3 regions of the Rossellomorea yichunensis genome follow, and region 3 is predicted to be linked to each of the others. Evidence: riboswitches for the same ligand, from Rfam matches in the RefSeq annotation. Region 3 holds a riboswitch; each other region holds the start of a gene.
The links. A riboswitch is a leader RNA that binds a small molecule or an ion and turns the genes downstream of it on or off. The one in region 3 is predicted to bind cyclic di-GMP.
Positions count from the first base shown of each region.

Region 1: another riboswitch for cyclic di-GMP. It lies ahead of RSX31_RS17435 (anti-repressor SinI family protein); the one in region 3 lies ahead of RSX31_RS15735 (hypothetical protein).
Region 2: another riboswitch for cyclic di-GMP. It lies ahead of RSX31_RS08710 (methyl-accepting chemotaxis protein); the one in region 3 lies ahead of RSX31_RS15735 (hypothetical protein).

Region 1 is NZ_JAVYAD010000006.1:224,938-230,496, forward strand. Features, by position in the region: gene RSX31_RS17405 (DNA-directed RNA polymerase subunit beta) at 1-246, shown strand, start outside; gene fabZ (3-hydroxyacyl-ACP dehydratase FabZ) at 563-994, shown strand; gene RSX31_RS17415 (hypothetical protein) at 1,196-1,492, shown strand; gene RSX31_RS17420 (class D sortase) at 1,657-2,265, opposite strand; gene RSX31_RS17425 (helix-turn-helix domain-containing protein) at 2,258-2,584, opposite strand; gene RSX31_RS17430 (LPXTG cell wall anchor domain-containing protein) at 2,814-3,509, shown strand; cyclic di-GMP riboswitch class I at 3,911-4,067, shown strand; gene RSX31_RS17435 (anti-repressor SinI family protein) at 4,101-4,238, shown strand; gene RSX31_RS17440 (helix-turn-helix domain-containing protein) at 4,274-4,594, opposite strand; gene RSX31_RS17445 (YwpF-like family protein) at 4,691-5,131, opposite strand; gene RSX31_RS17450 (single-stranded DNA-binding protein) at 5,398-5,559, shown strand, end outside.
Region 2 is NZ_JAVYAD010000003.1:172,415-177,973, reverse strand. Features, by position in the region: gene RSX31_RS08725 (DUF2294 domain-containing protein) at 179-547, shown strand; gene RSX31_RS08720 (DUF4030 domain-containing protein) at 773-1,819, opposite strand; gene RSX31_RS08715 (RNA polymerase sigma factor) at 1,806-2,321, opposite strand; gene RSX31_RS08710 (methyl-accepting chemotaxis protein) at 2,690-3,445, opposite strand; cyclic di-GMP riboswitch class II at 3,636-3,720, opposite strand; gene RSX31_RS08705 (GNAT family N-acetyltransferase) at 3,872-4,450, opposite strand; gene RSX31_RS08700 (DUF2087 domain-containing protein) at 4,715-5,461, shown strand; gene RSX31_RS08695 (GIY-YIG nuclease family protein) at 5,484-5,559, shown strand, end outside.
Region 3 is NZ_JAVYAD010000005.1:367,371-372,929, forward strand. Features, by position in the region: gene RSX31_RS15710 (hypothetical protein) at 1-339, opposite strand, end outside; gene RSX31_RS15715 (class I SAM-dependent methyltransferase) at 372-947, opposite strand; gene RSX31_RS15720 (hypothetical protein) at 1,269-1,643, opposite strand; gene RSX31_RS15725 (type B 50S ribosomal protein L31) at 1,704-1,949, opposite strand; gene rpsN (30S ribosomal protein S14) at 1,977-2,246, opposite strand; gene RSX31_RS15735 (hypothetical protein) at 2,429-2,710, opposite strand; cyclic di-GMP riboswitch class I at 2,794-2,885, opposite strand; gene RSX31_RS15740 (murein hydrolase activator EnvC family protein) at 3,066-4,424, opposite strand; gene ftsX (permease-like cell division protein FtsX) at 4,464-5,348, opposite strand; gene ftsE (cell division ATP-binding protein FtsE) at 5,338-5,559, opposite strand, start outside.

The DNA.
Region 1 (5,559 bases), on a different contig from region 3:
ATGACAAGAGAATCAGTAAAAACAGAAAAAAAAGCCAAGCAAAAGGACGAAACCAAGCCTGCTCGCTGGGTACGTGTCCGCATGCTGCCAATCTGGCTCAGAATCCTTCTGTTCATCCTCCTTCTTGCAGGAAGTCTCGTACTAGGTGCCATCATTGGCTTCGCAGGCATCGGAGACGGCAAAGCAGCCGACGTCTTCAAAGCAGAAACCTGGCAGCATATCATCGATATCGTAATGAAGAAATAACTTCTTGATAACTTCTTGAGGGACGGACCTCGAAATATTTAGCTTTTGGCAAAGAATCCTGGTATATCGGGGGTTCGTTGAGGATGGAGCTTTGTATTCGAAGTCCGTCCCTCTTTTTCAATTGTCGACAAAGTAGAGGGACGGACCTCAATTTTACGCTCATATTGAACAAGGAACCTTGATATAACGGGATTTAGTTTTTAAAGTTAGTCTGTTTTTGAGGTCCGTCCCTCTCCAGGCGTCCTCTCCTGTTGCTATTACACGCCCGGTTTCTGTACAATAAGGTGTACATACATATTGGTAGGAGGAATTATGAATGCTTGATATTAATGAGATTAAAGAGATTATTCCCCATCGTTATCCATTTTTGCTGGTGGATCGGATCCTTGAGGTGGAAGAAGGCAAGAAAGCGGTTGGGATTAAGAATGTGACGGCGAATGAGGAGTTTTTCAATGGGCATTTCCCTGATTATCCTGTTATGCCTGGTGTGTTGATTGTGGAGGCGCTTGCTCAGGTGGGTGCTGTTGCCATGCTGAAAGTGGAAGATAACCGTGGACGTCTAGCTTTCTTCACTGGCATTGATAAGTGTCGTTTCAAGCGTCAAGTAAAGCCGGGAGACCAGCTGAGACTTGAAGTCGAAATGATCCGTTTTAAAGGACCGATCGGTAAAGGAAAAGGCGTAGCGACGGTTGATGGTGAGGTTGCATGCGAATTAGAAATGATGTTCGCTTTAGGAGATAAACAATAAAAAATGTGCAAACTGGGCTTGTTGTGATTCGTTCACTTCATGCCCAGTTTTTTGATTCAACCCTTCGCATGCTTAAATTCAAATTAACCCAAAAAATTTTACTCAAAATGCAAGTAAATTTATTTTCAGGGAATGCTAACGAAAGACCAGAGTAACGGTCTTACATTAACTAACATACACGTTAGAAAGGAGTAATACATCATGAGCAAAAAATTACTTTCAATTCTTGGTGGATCAGCACTTGCTGCCATGCTTCTTGTAGGATGTAACGCAAATCAGGAGCCACCTCCGGAAGACGAGGCACCAACAGAAGAAGAAGTGCCGGAAGATGATGGCATGAACGAAGATAACGGGGACATGGGTGAAGAAAATCTCCCTGAAACAGAGGACCAAAACGAGCAAGGCGACAAAGATGCAGCGAAGGATAATAACACACCTGAAGAAGACGCTGTAGAAGATGATATGGATATGCAGGATCAGGATAAGAAGGACGAGTAATCACTTCAAAAGGCAGAGGCAGCTAAGTGTTGTCTCTGTTTTATTTTTTGAATCACATCACCCCAAAAATAGAGATGATGTAAGATGAAATTTCTAACCGGTTCCATTATTGAGATATTAGAAGACAAAAATGAAACATAATCTCCACACCAAAGGTTAACATTTTACTCAATTCTTTTAGCCTCAATAATATATCGTTCGGTTGAGGGACCAAGAATAGTAAAAGGGTAGCAAGTAGAAAGAGTCAGAATTTCCTCAGGACGTGTTGCCCGAATAACCGACGTGTCATTTTCATCTACAATATAAGTTTTAAAAATTTCATAGGAGTAAGTTCCGGTTGGCATAACGATGGAAAGGATATCTCCATGCTGGAGTTCACCAATGTTTCTAAATACCGTATCCCTGTGCCCGGCCAAAAAAATTTGATCCTTTTGTTCCGGTAGTGACGTTGATGAATAATGTCCTACCCCTTTCTTAAGTTCCTCCCCATCTGTTCCTTCAATAATTGCTACATCTCTTTCCAGTCTTGGAATCTGTAAAACCCCAATGACATCCCCTTTCTCAAAATGGTAATCGATTGAGGTATGAGAGGAACTAATTGGTTCTGAACTCTTATGTACTGAAGAATTTTCCATAATACTTGCTTTTGCTTTTACGAGAGCTTCATTTTCGGCTTCTTCGTTACTTTTCATCTGAAGGAATGAATATAGGATAAACGATAGTCCACTTGATAAAATGAAAATCCCTAAAATCAGAAAAACCTTCCTACTCATGATACTTCCTCCTTTTATACTGAAAAAAAGAAAGAAAATCGTGAAATTCCTCTTTTGTTAAGCCCTGGTGAATGGCCTTCTCAAGTGGTTCAACCCACTCCTCATCTAAAAAAACTTTATTCTTATCAGACGAAAGAATATTCTCTAGAGAAGTATCTAAAGTAAGAGCGATTTTTTTAAGAATCTTAATGGAGGGATTCTTTTGAATTCCTCTTTCAATAGAACTTATATATGATTTAGAAACATTTGAATGATGAGAAAGCTCGTTTATGGTTAACCCTTTTTGTTCACGAAGATCTTTAATCTTATCACCTACCATGTCGATAACTCCTTCACAATTCATTTAATTCATTATATAGAACAATTGTTATTTTATAAAGTACGAAATAAAGTGAATTTTAAAGGGATAAAGAGGAAAGTATCGATATCCACGTTGTTTGACGGGTATTTCAATATTTTTGAAGATTTTCTTTTCATAAGTAAAATCTTATAATTAGTTAAGGTGTTCTTTAAAAAGAACAAATCGCTGATTCTAGGAGATGAAATGAATGAATCAAAAGAGAATTGCCGTAATATTATTAATCCTATTTTTTATCTCTGGAATAATGAATCATAAAACGTATGCAAATGAAGTAGACATCATATTAATACCTAACGAAAAGTTCTTATTTAATATTTCAAATATGAAGCCGGGTGATTGGGCAGAGAGGGAATTGAGGGTTAAAAATGGCGGGGAGAAAGATTTTAACTACTCGATTCGCGTTGACAATAAACAATCTGACAGGAAATTATTTAACGAATTGGATTTGAAGGTGTATGAAGGTGATAAATCCATATTAATCTTTGATGATAAACTAAAAAATTTCACTGGGTTTAAACCAAAGCCATTAAAAAAAGGTGTAACTGACAGTCTATTTTTCCAGGTTGAAATGCCATATGAATTAGGGAATGAGTTTCAGCAAACATCAGCATATTTTGAAATGATCATTGTAGCAGCTGCTAATACATCCACTACTCCCGAGGATTCAGATGATCCGGTAAAGCAACCAGAAAGTAATGTTAAGCCGACCCCGGTGAACCCAGGAACAAATGATACCCAATTACCTGTAGCATCACAAGGCCCAAAGCTACCTAACACAGCAACCAACCTTTACCTGCTATTAACAGTAGGTCTTATATTAACTACAGTGGGATTGACAATAATATATGTAAATAAACGTTTATCAAATAAAAGAGAAACATAACCTGAATGAAGAGGTGACCTTATGTACAAAAAAATATGCAGACGATGTACAAGACCATCCTATAGCAGCACTGAAACAGGTGAATGGGTTTGTCCCACCTGTAAATTTGACATAACCGATCAGCCATTCTATGATTCTAGTAATTACCAAAATATTAATAAGAAAGTCCTTCCTCTTAGAAGGAAGTTAGAAGCATATAAAAATAGCATGAATTCGTAGTTTTTCGACAAACCTCAACATGCTCTTACACGATTTATTAATCCCAACATAATTATATTTTTGTAAATGTCAGATTATAGTTGAATGTGTAGGAAAAAAGTGTAAATAAAATAATCAGAATAGACAAAAAACAACAAAAACTCGGGTGGTTTATTAGTATAATCGAATTAGTTCGAAGGGAAGTCAGATAAAGGCAAACTTATTGAAAAATAAGGACGCAAAGTCACAGATCTAAGGTGGGAAAGTAGGCATATCTTCATAATCATCTTGAATATAATGAACAGAAAATAGATGAAGAAGGTGTGGTTATTTGAGAACTATGATGGCTGGATTGCCTGGAATACATATATGTATTTTGGGAGGGTATTTATATTGACAAATCGTGAACTTGATCTTGAATGGATGGAACTAATTAAACAAGCCTTAGACGCCGGAATTTCTAAATCAGAAATCAGAGAATTTCTTCAAAATCAGTCCCAGGAAGTGAAAGCAGAGTACAAAGTGATTTAATATAAATAAAGTCTTGCGAATCGATTCGCAAGACTTTATTTATTGCCTAATTTCCACTTATTAAATTCAATGAATTCCCTGAACTGCTCCTTGGTAATTCCAGAATCCATGGCTTCTTCTGCAATCTTAAGCCACTCATGATCGATATTTTGATCATCTGGTTGATCGTGTAAAAGAGCATCCATCGGAATCCCTAAGGCAGCTGAAACTTTTTCGAGAAATTGAATGGAAGGGTTTTGTTGAAGGTTACGCTCTATTGAACTCAAGTAAGACTTTGCGACACCGGCTTTATCAGCAAGCTCTGTCATGGACATGCGTTTTTCTTGTCTGTATTTCTTTACTCTTTCTCCAATCACAGGGAACACCTACCTAAGAACTTCATATAAGAAGTCACAATATTAAATACAATTATATCATAATGAATCATACGGATATTACATAATTTCGCATAATTAAACGCTCGGTTTTGCCGTTGCCGGAATCCTAGGCTTCGATACCATTTTCTCACGGAACTCCCGGATTAGTTCTTCGCCCGAATACCCTTTTTGCACCAAGTCATCAAGGAGTAATTCTGCATATTCATTCCTCTGTTTTTTCAATTTCCCCTCAAACATAATACTGATATGCTCATCCATCTCTTTAATACAACGGATTGTAGTCATGAAAGCAGCCGGGTCATTGGCCTTGTGGGAAATCACGACCTGGATTTCCAAGTCTTCCTTACGTTGCTGAGCCTCTTGAAAGAACTCGATATATTCATTCGACAAGTACGTTTCGACAAGCCAAGTACTTTGCCCATCTTCTTTATTAATAATCAGACCGTCCACAATCTCAAAGTCACGCAGTTCATCGTTCTCCACTACTTGCAGTGAAATAACTTTAAAGGTTTTCATGAACGAACATCTCCCATTTAAAGGTTTTATAAAATTATATCATAGTAGGAATTGTTTCCCTAACAAATTCCTCGATGAAAAAAAGGACGAAAGATGCAATTTTGTGATTTTGACCCTGATTTTGATCGAAAACCGGGAATTCTCCCTAGGCGAATTTCCGAAATTCAAGCCATTTTTGCCTCGAATTTCGGAAATCCACGATTTTACAAGATGCGACAGAAGATTGTAAGATGAAAACACCTTAAGAGAAAGGAGGAAAGAATTCATTGATCAACCAAGTGACCCTCGTTGGAAGGCTGACCAAGGATCCTGAAACAAGAAAAACATTGGAAGGGAAATCAGTACTAAACGCAACGATTGCCGTGAACAGGCACTATAAGAATCAACAAGGTCAAGTTGATACAGACTTCGTGCTCTGCACCATATGG
Region 2 (5,559 bases), on a different contig from region 3:
CTAAATCTAGCTAAATAGGTTTATTTTTCTAACGAAAATCATCAAATACTCTAAATCTCTAACTGATTCGAATTATTTCAGCTATTTTATTCTATGAAAATTAATGATTGACAACTTTTAACACGTCTGAGTAAGATAATCCTTGAAATTGATCTGATAGTGGCAAGGGGGAGAAAACGTGAAAATCTCTAAACGACGATTAGAAGCTGAATTAAGCGAAGCCTTCATAAAAATGCAAAGAGAACTGATCGGCCGCGGTCCACAGGAAACCCGAACATACATCTTAGAGGACATGGTCATTGCAAGGTTCAAGGGCGTGTTAACGGTTGAAGAAAAACACCTTGTCGAGCACGATAAAGGTAGAGTCCTCGTGAAACAAATGCGTCAGGTATTGCGGGAAATGTACAGCCAAAACATCGAAGAGATAGTAGAACAGCATACAAAATGCAAAGTCCTGTCGAGCCATAGTGACATCAGTACGAAAATGGGAGAGCGTATGGAGGTATTCGTACTCGATAAGAATCTTGAAAAGCAGTTAGAAAATTAAACAACTGAATGTATATTTATAAGTAAATTCGAAAGTTTCTATTATCTCTTTATAAATATAGGAAGCCCTGAATCTATCGAGCCGCATCCTCAAAGATTCAGGGCATTAAAGATTGTTACCCTTACACCGGTGACTGAAGAAGCTAGGGAACTCCAACCCCTTACTGTTGAATCTAATTCCACTATCCCTACATGCCACCTTCGCTCAGAGGGTCTGACCTCAATTTCAGCTTGTGATTTCCACAAATGATTCTCCATTCTTTAATAAGAATTGAATGGTATACTCGTCATTACGAATTTGCTCTTTCGTTTCTGGTAAAGCTAAATATTCTTGTACTGCTTTTTCAATTTCTTCAATATGTTCTTGAGAAAGTGGTTCATCCAAATCCGTTTTTATCCATACATAAGAGTGTCCTTTCTTCACATTGTACGATAGTCCTGCCAATTGATAAGTCGATTTCCCTGCCATTGCGTCATATATATCAGATGAAATAAAGGACCAACGATTATCTTGCTGACGATGTTCTAAGTTGAAAGTATCCACCTCAATACCTTTCACATCTAAATTTTGTAATTCTATTTCTTTTTCAATATCTGCAATAATTTCCTTTGACTCTTCAATATGGTCGGGCATATCAATTGTGACGATTGTTGTAGCGTCAGTTCCCTTAATTCCCGCTAACTCATACTCTGCCTCTTCGGCATATCCATAGGATGCGAATACTTCCTTCACAATCTCCCGTACCTGGTCATAAAGTTTTTTAGAATCTTCGCCTCGCTCATTATTGGGAACTTCAGGTGCTTCGATAATCTTTAATTCGTACTCGTCATACCCATTTTCATATAGATAATTTGTGATCTTAGATTCAAGGTCTTCTTTTGCTTGCTTTAATGTAGATTCTTTCAAAACGAGTGAAATTTCAATGGTGAATGGAGATGGTGTTGTCCCTACGGAATTAACAGTGTATCCTTCCTTTTCGACTAATTTAAAGAGCTTAGATGTTAAATCAGGATTCTGTTGTCCATCTGACACATTAGGAGTGATAGAAATTGGTAACACTTTCTCTACAATACTTGCCATCGTCGTTGAGTAGAACGGAGATATGACAATAAAGAGCATACACGCTGCTGCAATCCAACCATATTTTTTAAAATGGCTCTTTTTATTTTTATATGTACTCTTCATTATTTTACTTCTAAGTTGTTCTTTCGATTTGTCTGCTATCTTAAATTGGTCTTCTAATTCTTTAAATTGATCATTAGAGTATTTCATCGATTATCCCTCCTTTACTCAATACCTTCTTCAATTCAACTAGCGCCCTTTTTAACGTCATTTTCACTTTACTTTCTGACCAGTTTAAAACAATAGCTGTTTCTGCTGTTGAAAATTCTTTTAACTTCCTTAAAATGATGACATGCCTATAAGAAGTTTTTAATTGTTGAATGGCTCTATATAATTGTTCAGATTCGAAATTCATTTCTACGATTTGTTCAGGTAGCGGCTTGCAGTCTTTCTCTTCCATTGTTAAGCCCAGATAGTGTTTTAACGGATTTTTCTTTCTAAAATAGTCCTTTGTTACATTATGAGCAATAGCAAATAGCCACGTTTTCACAGATGATTTCCCTTCAAATTGCTGTTGACGCCTATATGCTTTAAGAAAGGTCTCCTGTGTTAAATCCTCTGCTTGTTGATAGTCTCGTACCATTAAAAGTATGTAAGTCAGGATTGACTCTCCATATTGATTAAACCATTCATTTAATTCTTGTTGCTCCAAAACTGTTCCCCCTTTTCTTATACACTTAGACGCAAATGAAAATAAATCGGTCACGTTTTAAATAAATTTATAAAAAGAAATAGAATCCATTAGGAATATCACTTCATAAAAAAAGCATTTATCCCAAGTTGGAACAATGCTAGTTCATCTTAAATAAATCATTAAAATCCAAATCTAAAATTGGGTCAGTCACCAACCCTTTAATCCATCACCGTGCAGACAGAGTGGGGACGGTTCCGTCTTAACCTTTCCCTTACGACCGTCCCCGGTTTGCATGGGTTGCATTTAAAGAGCCTATTTAACCATAGTTGTTCAGAACACGCTCTTTATATTCTCCTAATATGTAACACAGCACCCGCTACCTACACTTACTCTTTATTTGTAGTAAGGTTTTCTAACTTGTTAATGGTTTGATCAATTTCATTTTTAGATTCTGTAACAATTCTTTGTAAGTCTTCTGAAATTTGATTAACTTTTATTAGTTCATTTGTAATATTTTCAATGTTAGCATTAACCTCTTTAATGGCATTATCAGCATTCACAGAGAGCTTCCTCACTTCCTGGGCTACTACATTAAATCCTCTTCCGTGTTCACCCGCTCTGGCTGCTTCAATCGCCGCATTTAAAGAAAGCAAGTTTGTTTGAGAAGAAATATTTTTTATCGATTTCGACGTTTCATCAATTAATTTAATTTGTTCCCTTAAAGACTCTAACGCTTCTACTTTTTCATTAGAATTGTCCATAACTGAGTTAACTAGATTATTCGGCATGCTCTTTAATTTGGAAATGATCTCTATCGTTGTAGTTTCCCTTTTTGTAATGTCTGTGGCAATTTTCAGGACTGCATGGACAGAACCCTTTCCATCTAAAATAGGAATATATGTTGCTTCCAGCCAAAGTTTGTTTCCCTGTCTATCAACTCTTTCAATTTTTTCTTGAGATTTTTTCCCTTGCCGGAGGTTGTCCCACAACTCTGTATATTCTTTGCTTTGGCTATATTCCATCGTGCAGAACTGTTTGTGATCCATCCCTTGCATTTCCTGTACCCGGTAATTCATTGCATCGGCGAAGTTATCATTTACCCAAATTACCTTTCTGTCTAAGGAGAACTCTATCATAGCCAAATTTGTTTCAAGAGCTAATAGAACATCCTTTATATCTAAAACTTGGGTGCTTGCCTAACTAGTTAATTGGTTCATATACGTATCCCCTTCTTTTGAACATTTGCTTATGTACTTCATTATTCATTCATCTTTAGGTTTCTGGGCATAGAAAGTAACGTTCAATAATAAAAAAAAGCTAATCAAACAGTAAAGTTCAATTAGCCGGTTGCGCTAGTTGCTCCCCGATTATCCAAGCGCCCACATACAGATAACCATTCATCGCATCTAAATTAATATATTTAATATATCGACACATTCAAAAATATATTTAGACTACAAATAGGTGAAGAAATAGATGATGGTAATTATGGATACAGTGGGGACGGTTCCGTCTCTACTAGATTCCCGAAAAGTGGAGTAAGAACCGTCCCGGTTTGCGCAGACACTCTAAGATGTCATTCCAAACGTGCCTCTTTTCCGGACAGTCTTGAATCCTATACGTTCATAAAGCTTTATGGCTCCGGGATTGTTTTGATTCACGTGGAGGACGACGGATTGCATACCATCTTGTCGGAGGTCTTCTAAGCATTTACAAGTCAATACAACAGCGATCCCTTTTCCCCTCCACTCCGGAATCACACCCACTTGAATGATATACCCGATTGTATCAGTCTCCTGATCGGTTGCAATGAAACCTACCGCCTGGTCATTGACAGTTACGATATAGGACCGTTCCGGTAGAAAATCAGAACCGGACGATATCCACTCCACCCACTTCTCCCTGGGCCACCCTGGAAAACCGGGACGGTCCTTGAATGAAGCCTCGTAAACTTCATAAAATGGCTCTTTCAATGATGGTGACCAACTTTTGAAAATAAATGGAAATGGTGTTTCGATTTTAGGGATGTCCGTTAAGGAGTGTTCCATCACATATTCTTGGAATACCAACTCATAGCCCTTTTGTTGGTATTCCTGAATGATATCATCTGTTATGTTTTCACATTTAATGTTCGTCACGTCGTTCATCCATTTCGGCCTCCGTTCCATTACATACCTTGATAATCTGAAGATACCACGCCCGTTGCATCTGGTCCAGACTGTGATTGGATTTTTGGGTAAGTCTGCTGATCGATCTATTTGGTGACTTTTAAATGGAGGAACATTAACACCCCATTTGACAAATAACAAACAATTTTATATTATGTTTATAAATTGACAAACATATTTTAAATACGTTTATATAGTAACAATTAATTCGTTAAAGATAAAAAGAATAGGATGTGTTAAGGAATGGAGCTTTCCAACTTGTTTTGGAGTGCCTCTTTGGAAGAAATGAAAAGGGGGTTTATCGAAGAAGAAGATTCCTTTATTTGTCTTATGTGCGGAGAGATCATTGAAAAAGGCATGGTCTATCCTTACGAAGATAAATTTTACCTCGCTGAAAAATATATGGGTGTTCACATTGAACGTACGCACCTGTCTGTATTTGATTATTTAATTGGAATGGATAAAAAGCTCACGGGTCTGACCGAGCACCAAAAACGTTTATTGACCCTCTTTTATCAAGGGAAAAATGATAAAGAAATCAAAGAAGAACTGGATATCGGAAGTGCGTCCACTATCCGGCATCACCGGTTTGCTTTAAAAGAAAAGGAGCGTCAAGCCAAGACCTTCCTGACCATGATGGAATTGCTGAAAGAAAAAGATGAAAATGCCCCGACGTTTGTCCATGTTCATAAGACAGCCACCATGGTGGACGAACGGTACAATATTACACAGACCGAACAGGATCAAATCGTGAAGAAGTACTTCTCTGACGGTGCATTGACGAAATTCCCCCCAAAGGAAAAGCAAAGGCTGGTCATTCTTCGTGAGATTTCGAAACAGTTAAAGAAAGACGAAGTGTACGAGGAAAAAGAAATAAATCAAATATTAAAAGGCATTTATGACGATTATGTGCTCATCAGAAGATATCTCATTGAATATGGGTTTATAGACCGTAAATCAGACGGAAGCAAGTACTGGTTAAAGAAGTAAAGAACTAACAGGAGGTCTAAACATGGATCGAAAAAGAGAGTTAAAACAACAGTATAAAGAAACACCGGTTGAAGCAGGTGTCTTTCAAATCTTGAATC
Region 3 (5,559 bases):
AAGAACCGTGACCATCCATGAAATGATGACAGTAGCCGGATGATCTACTTTTTTAACAAATATGTAGGCAAGGGCTGCTATCAGTCCTAACCAGTACCCAATGACTCCACCGTGAAAATAGAGGATCGTAATGGGATGCTCCATAACCGTTTGAAAATCAACTACAATCAAACTCAGCTTCCAGACGAGTAAAAAAGTAAAAATACTATTCGAATACCAGTCGCTCGCCTTTCTATTCCAGAAGTAGAGGACCAGGAAAGTGAGTATGAACGAAATGATAATAGCTGCCCATGAAGCCGGAAATGTGAAGGAGCCTATAGTGTACCATTGTTCAGTCATAGGCATTCCCCTCCCTTCAGATACTTTCTGGCTTATCTAATATTTTTTCTGACAACAATGTAATAAACCGATGGATGCAAGTGACCTATAATTGTATGGAATCCGGATGATTGGAGCTGTCGATCGAGATCACTGGAAGAAATCCGATGATCTAATGGCGGTCCCATTTCTGATTCTACCTTTTCCCAATCCAGGATCAGCCATATTCCATCTTCCTTCAGCATATCGTGTAAATCCTGAAATACTTTGATCAAGTCGGGAACTTCGTGTAAGACGAATGCGGATACGATTTTATCCAAAGTACCTTTGTTGAAGCTGAGGTATTCAAGGGAAGATTTCTCATAAATAATATTATCTACACTCTCTTCAGTGGCACGGTGTTTCAAATACTCCAGCATTTCCTGTTGCAGATCTACCGCCTGAACCTTTGTTTCAACCATTTTGGCAATTGGAAGAGTCAGGTAGCCATTGCCACAGCCTAAATCGGCGACGATATCGTCTTTATTAAGTTTGAGAAGTTCGAGTACTTTGTCCACTGGCACGAGCTCTTGACGTTTTGGATCGAGGAGCTTTGAAGCTTTGTGATGTTCATATAAATCTCCGGTCATCGGGGTTCCTCCGTTCAGCGATAATACCCTATTATGTATTAGTATCTTAAATTTTAAATGTACAAGCAAGTTATTTAACTCATAGTGTAACCTATATAAAAATTATTACAGATAGCGTGGAGTAATGGGTGTCAAAAATATGAACAATAAAAGGACTCTCCTTGATGGGAGAGTCCTTTGTTCCTTCATTTGAGTTTAGTAGGGTTTTTTCTCTGTTGATTTTCTTTAACGAAAATCACTTATTCATTTATATCCGGTATTCTCACTAAGAAATTCCCATACAACGGAATAATTACGATTTAAACTCAATACGGCTTCTTTTTATTTAGTATAAGCATGATCCATGGAGAAGAAGAAGTAGCTTGTATTTATTGCTCCTGATCCTTTCATCGACCGTATGGTGTCTGTATAATCAATCCATGTAGCATGCTTCAGCTTCTGATCTAATTTCGTATTAATCTCTTGCTCAATATCCCTCATCCGTTTCATCAACTCTCCAAAGCTCATGTTAAAATAAGAGGCTGCCTGTTGATGAGGAGCATGCTTAACAAGTAATGCCATGAATTCCTCTGAAGTCTCCGACCGTCTCGCCAATTCATCTTCAAGACCGACCACATATTGATAGATGGCCCTTTTTTCCTTTGGCAAGCCTTCAACAATATCCCTTGCGACAATTTCCATTAAGTGTTCGTTCATCATAGTCACCTCGGCATGGGTCTATACCATAACATATTCTTTCTGACAGCCACACATGCACTAATTCATGTTGTATTTTCTCAAGAAGCGTTCTGCACGGCCTCCACGATCTGAGAACTTCTGTCGTCCTGTATAAAATGGATGCGTGTCTGAACTTACCTCCACTTTCAATAAGGGATATGTGTTCCCGTCTTCCCACTCAATCGTTTCATTGGAAGTTTTAGTAGATCCTGTTAAAAAGGAAAAACCGCTATTCGTGTCCATAAATACCACCTGTTGATACTCTGGATGAAGTTCTTTCTTCATTCTTATTCCTCCTTATAGTTTCGTGGATTACCAGCTTGATTTTTTGACACCTGGTATTTGCCCTTTATGAGCAAACTCCCTAAAAGCGATACGGGACATTTTAAATTTACGGAGATACCCCCTCGGTCTCCCTGTCACTTCACAGCGACTGTTTAATCGTGTCGGTGAGGAATCCCTCGGCAGCTTTCTTAACTCTTCATAATCACCCTTCTCCTTTAACTCCCTGCGCAAATCTGCATATTTCTGAACAAGTTCCTGACGCTTCTTCTCTTTTACTACCTTTGATTTCTTAGCCAATATGATTCACTCCTTATGTTAATCGTAATGATTACGTTTTAAAAAGCATATGGTTATTAAACCATACTTTTTTTCTTTTTGCACCGATATTTGCCTATAACCTATGGGAGAGAACCCAATCCTTTTAAAAGATAAATAAAACCGAATGCCATTTAAGACCGGCATTCGGTTTTTATGTATTCTTATGCTGCTTTCAGTCCCTCTAAAATAAGCATAAAATATTTAACTGTATCTCCCCTGCGGCTATTGATTATATCAATATCAGCTAGAATTCTCTTAACTTCTTCAGCACCCAGATTCCGGATAAGCATTTCACTTATTTCTTCCGCTGAAAGTTCCCCAACATGCGTATACTTTAATGCGGTACGGTTCCTTCTGCAAAAACTTCTTAATTCCCTTTTTAATTCAGTCAATTCCAACATCATCATCCTTACTACAGATTCAAATCCTACTATACTGGACATATAGATTAAAAAACCCCACCAAAATGGCAGGTAAAATGATACTAATAAAACGTCCTAATTAGTATTCATTGTAATCCATTGTTTTCGGTAACCCGGCGATCATTATTTTCTTATAAAAAATAGAAGACCCGTGGTTTTGCGTCCTAATCTTTCAATTAGTTTGCCTTTTCGAAGGACTATACAAATCATTTGTTTTAATATTTAGGTAATATAGTTGTCATTATACTAGAAGGAAAAAGATAAGAAAACAGGCAGGAGAATAATATTCCATTCCATTTCCTTACATCTTAATGTAATGAAGATTAAATAATAGATTTCCAATAAAAGAAACCCCGCACATGGCGGGGTTTTCTAATTAAAAGTTGATATATTGACGCGGGTTTACAGCATTTGATTTAGATGCATTCCAAGAACCTGCATGTAATTCAAAGTGTAAATGCTGTCCGAAAGAGTATCCTGTGTTACCCATGTAACCGATTCTGTCACCTTTGTTCACTGCTTGTCCCTGACTCACTGATGAAGAAGACATGTGGGCATAAACCGTTGTGAACGTTTGACCATTGATTGAGTGAGTGATGTATACTACATTTCCATAGCTTGAGCTATAGTGGCTTTTGATGACATATCCATCAGCTGCTGCTGAGATCGGAACACTGCCTCTTGCCGCGATATCCGTACCATAGTGGAAACGTTTCTTACCGTTTAATACATCCCAGCCAAAGTTCGTTGTAATCGTTCCAGAAGCTGGGGCTGTCCAAGCACCGGCACTCACTGGTGCACTTGGAGCTGTATCAGTAGGCGTCGATGAAGAACCACCGCCGCTATTGCTGCTCGTTGTTGCTTGTTGTTGTGCTGCTGCACGTTTTGCCGCTTCAGCTTCCGCTTGACGCTTGCGTTCGATTTCACGCTGGCGTGCAAGTTCTGCTAAACGTGCTTGTTCAGCCTGGATTTCACCTTCAAGCTGGTGTTCCATTTTAGAAAGCTCATCAGATTCTTGTTGAAGGTCTTTTTTCTCCACTTCAAGAGAAGCCTGCTGTGCTTCTAATTGCTTGAATAAATCCGCTTTTTTAGCTTTTTGGCTATCAAGATCTTTTTTCAGAGACTCTAAACTTGCTTTAGTAGATTCTAAATCTGCAAGCTTGCCTTCTACTTCTTCTTGTTTCTTTTCTAATTCAGCCTGATCACGTTTTTGTTCGTCCATGATCTTCTTATCTGCACTTACGATTGTATTAACTGCTGTTACACGGTTGATGAAGTCACCGAAACTGTCCGCGCCAAGTAGTACATCAAGATAATTTGCAGAGCCGCCTTTTTCCTGGATCGCACGGGCACGTTCTTTTAATAATTCGTTACGCTCTTCTATCTTTTGCTTTAGAACTTCAATTTCTTCTTTAAGTTTATTGATTTCTGCAGTTGTTTCGTCAATCTCTTTTGTTTTCTCGGTAATCTTTGTTTCAGTATCTTTTAATTTTGTACTGATTTCAGCAATTTGTGATTGGATTTCTTGTTGTTTATTGATATTTTGATTGATTTGAGATTTTTTTTCATCAATCTTGCCATTGATCTCCTCTTTTTTGGAAGAAATGTCTTCTTGCTGCTTTTGTAATTCCTCCACAGAATGGGAATGAGCGTTAGCAGTTGTTCCTAACGTTGGTAGACTCCCGATTGTTAATGCTGCTGCAATTGATAATGATACGAAATACTTCTTGTTCAAGCGGCATGCTCCTTTCAGCTTCTATCAACCTATCAAATTTTACACTTTTAAGAATTTACGAACAGACATAAAGCTTCCCCAAGCCCCGATCAAGCAACCCATTAATAGAATCAATCCGTTTACTTGATAGATAAAGGGGGTAAAATCTAATATCTGAATAAAATGGTTTTGTAGTTTTGGTTTAATAAATTCATAAGCATAGTAGTAACCTGTTGTGACAAGAGCGATCGGGATAATAGAACCTAAAATTCCAAGCCATAATCCTTCTAGAATGAATGGCCAGCGTACAAACCAGTTGGTTGCACCCACGAGTTTCATTATCTCGATTTCCCTTCTTCTGGCGACAATGGTGATTTTAATTGTATTTGAGATGAGGAACATGGCGGTAAACAATAGACCGATGATTAACACTAATCCAACGTTACGACTCATTTCCAGTACATTAAATAATCTTTCAATCTTCGCTTCACCATAAAGTGCTTCGTTCACACCTTCATACTTGCTGACTTCAGCAGCGATTTTCCCAGTATCACGGGGATCTTCCGCTTTTACGATAAATACATCGTATAATGGATTATCCTGTTCAAATAACCTGAAATCGTCTCCTAAATCCTTTACCAGATTCTGAAGTTCTTCTTCTTTAGAAGAATATTCTACGGATTCCACTCCACTAATTTGGTTGATCTTCTTATCTATTTCTTCTACTTGAGCTTTTTCAGTACCGATCTCAAGTAGTACGCGTACTTCAACGTCTTTCTCAATATCGGTTGCAACCTTGTTCATGTTTAGCATAAGTACCATAAACACACCAACAAGTAGCAGGGTTACAGTAACGGCACTCACGGATGCGAATGTCATCCAGCCATTACGTCCGATACTTTTGAAGCTTTCTCTTAGATGTCGACCATACGTCCTAGCTTTCATAACCGTAATCACCTCGCTGTTCGTCACGAACAATTCGGCCATTCTCGATGGCAATTACCCGATGCTTGATGGTATTTACGATTTCACGATTATGAGTAGCCATGATCACCGTTGTTCCACGATTGCTGATATCTTCTAAGATGTTCATGATATCCCAGGATGTTTCCGGATCGAGGTTACCCGTAGGCTCGTCGGCAATCACAAGTTTCGG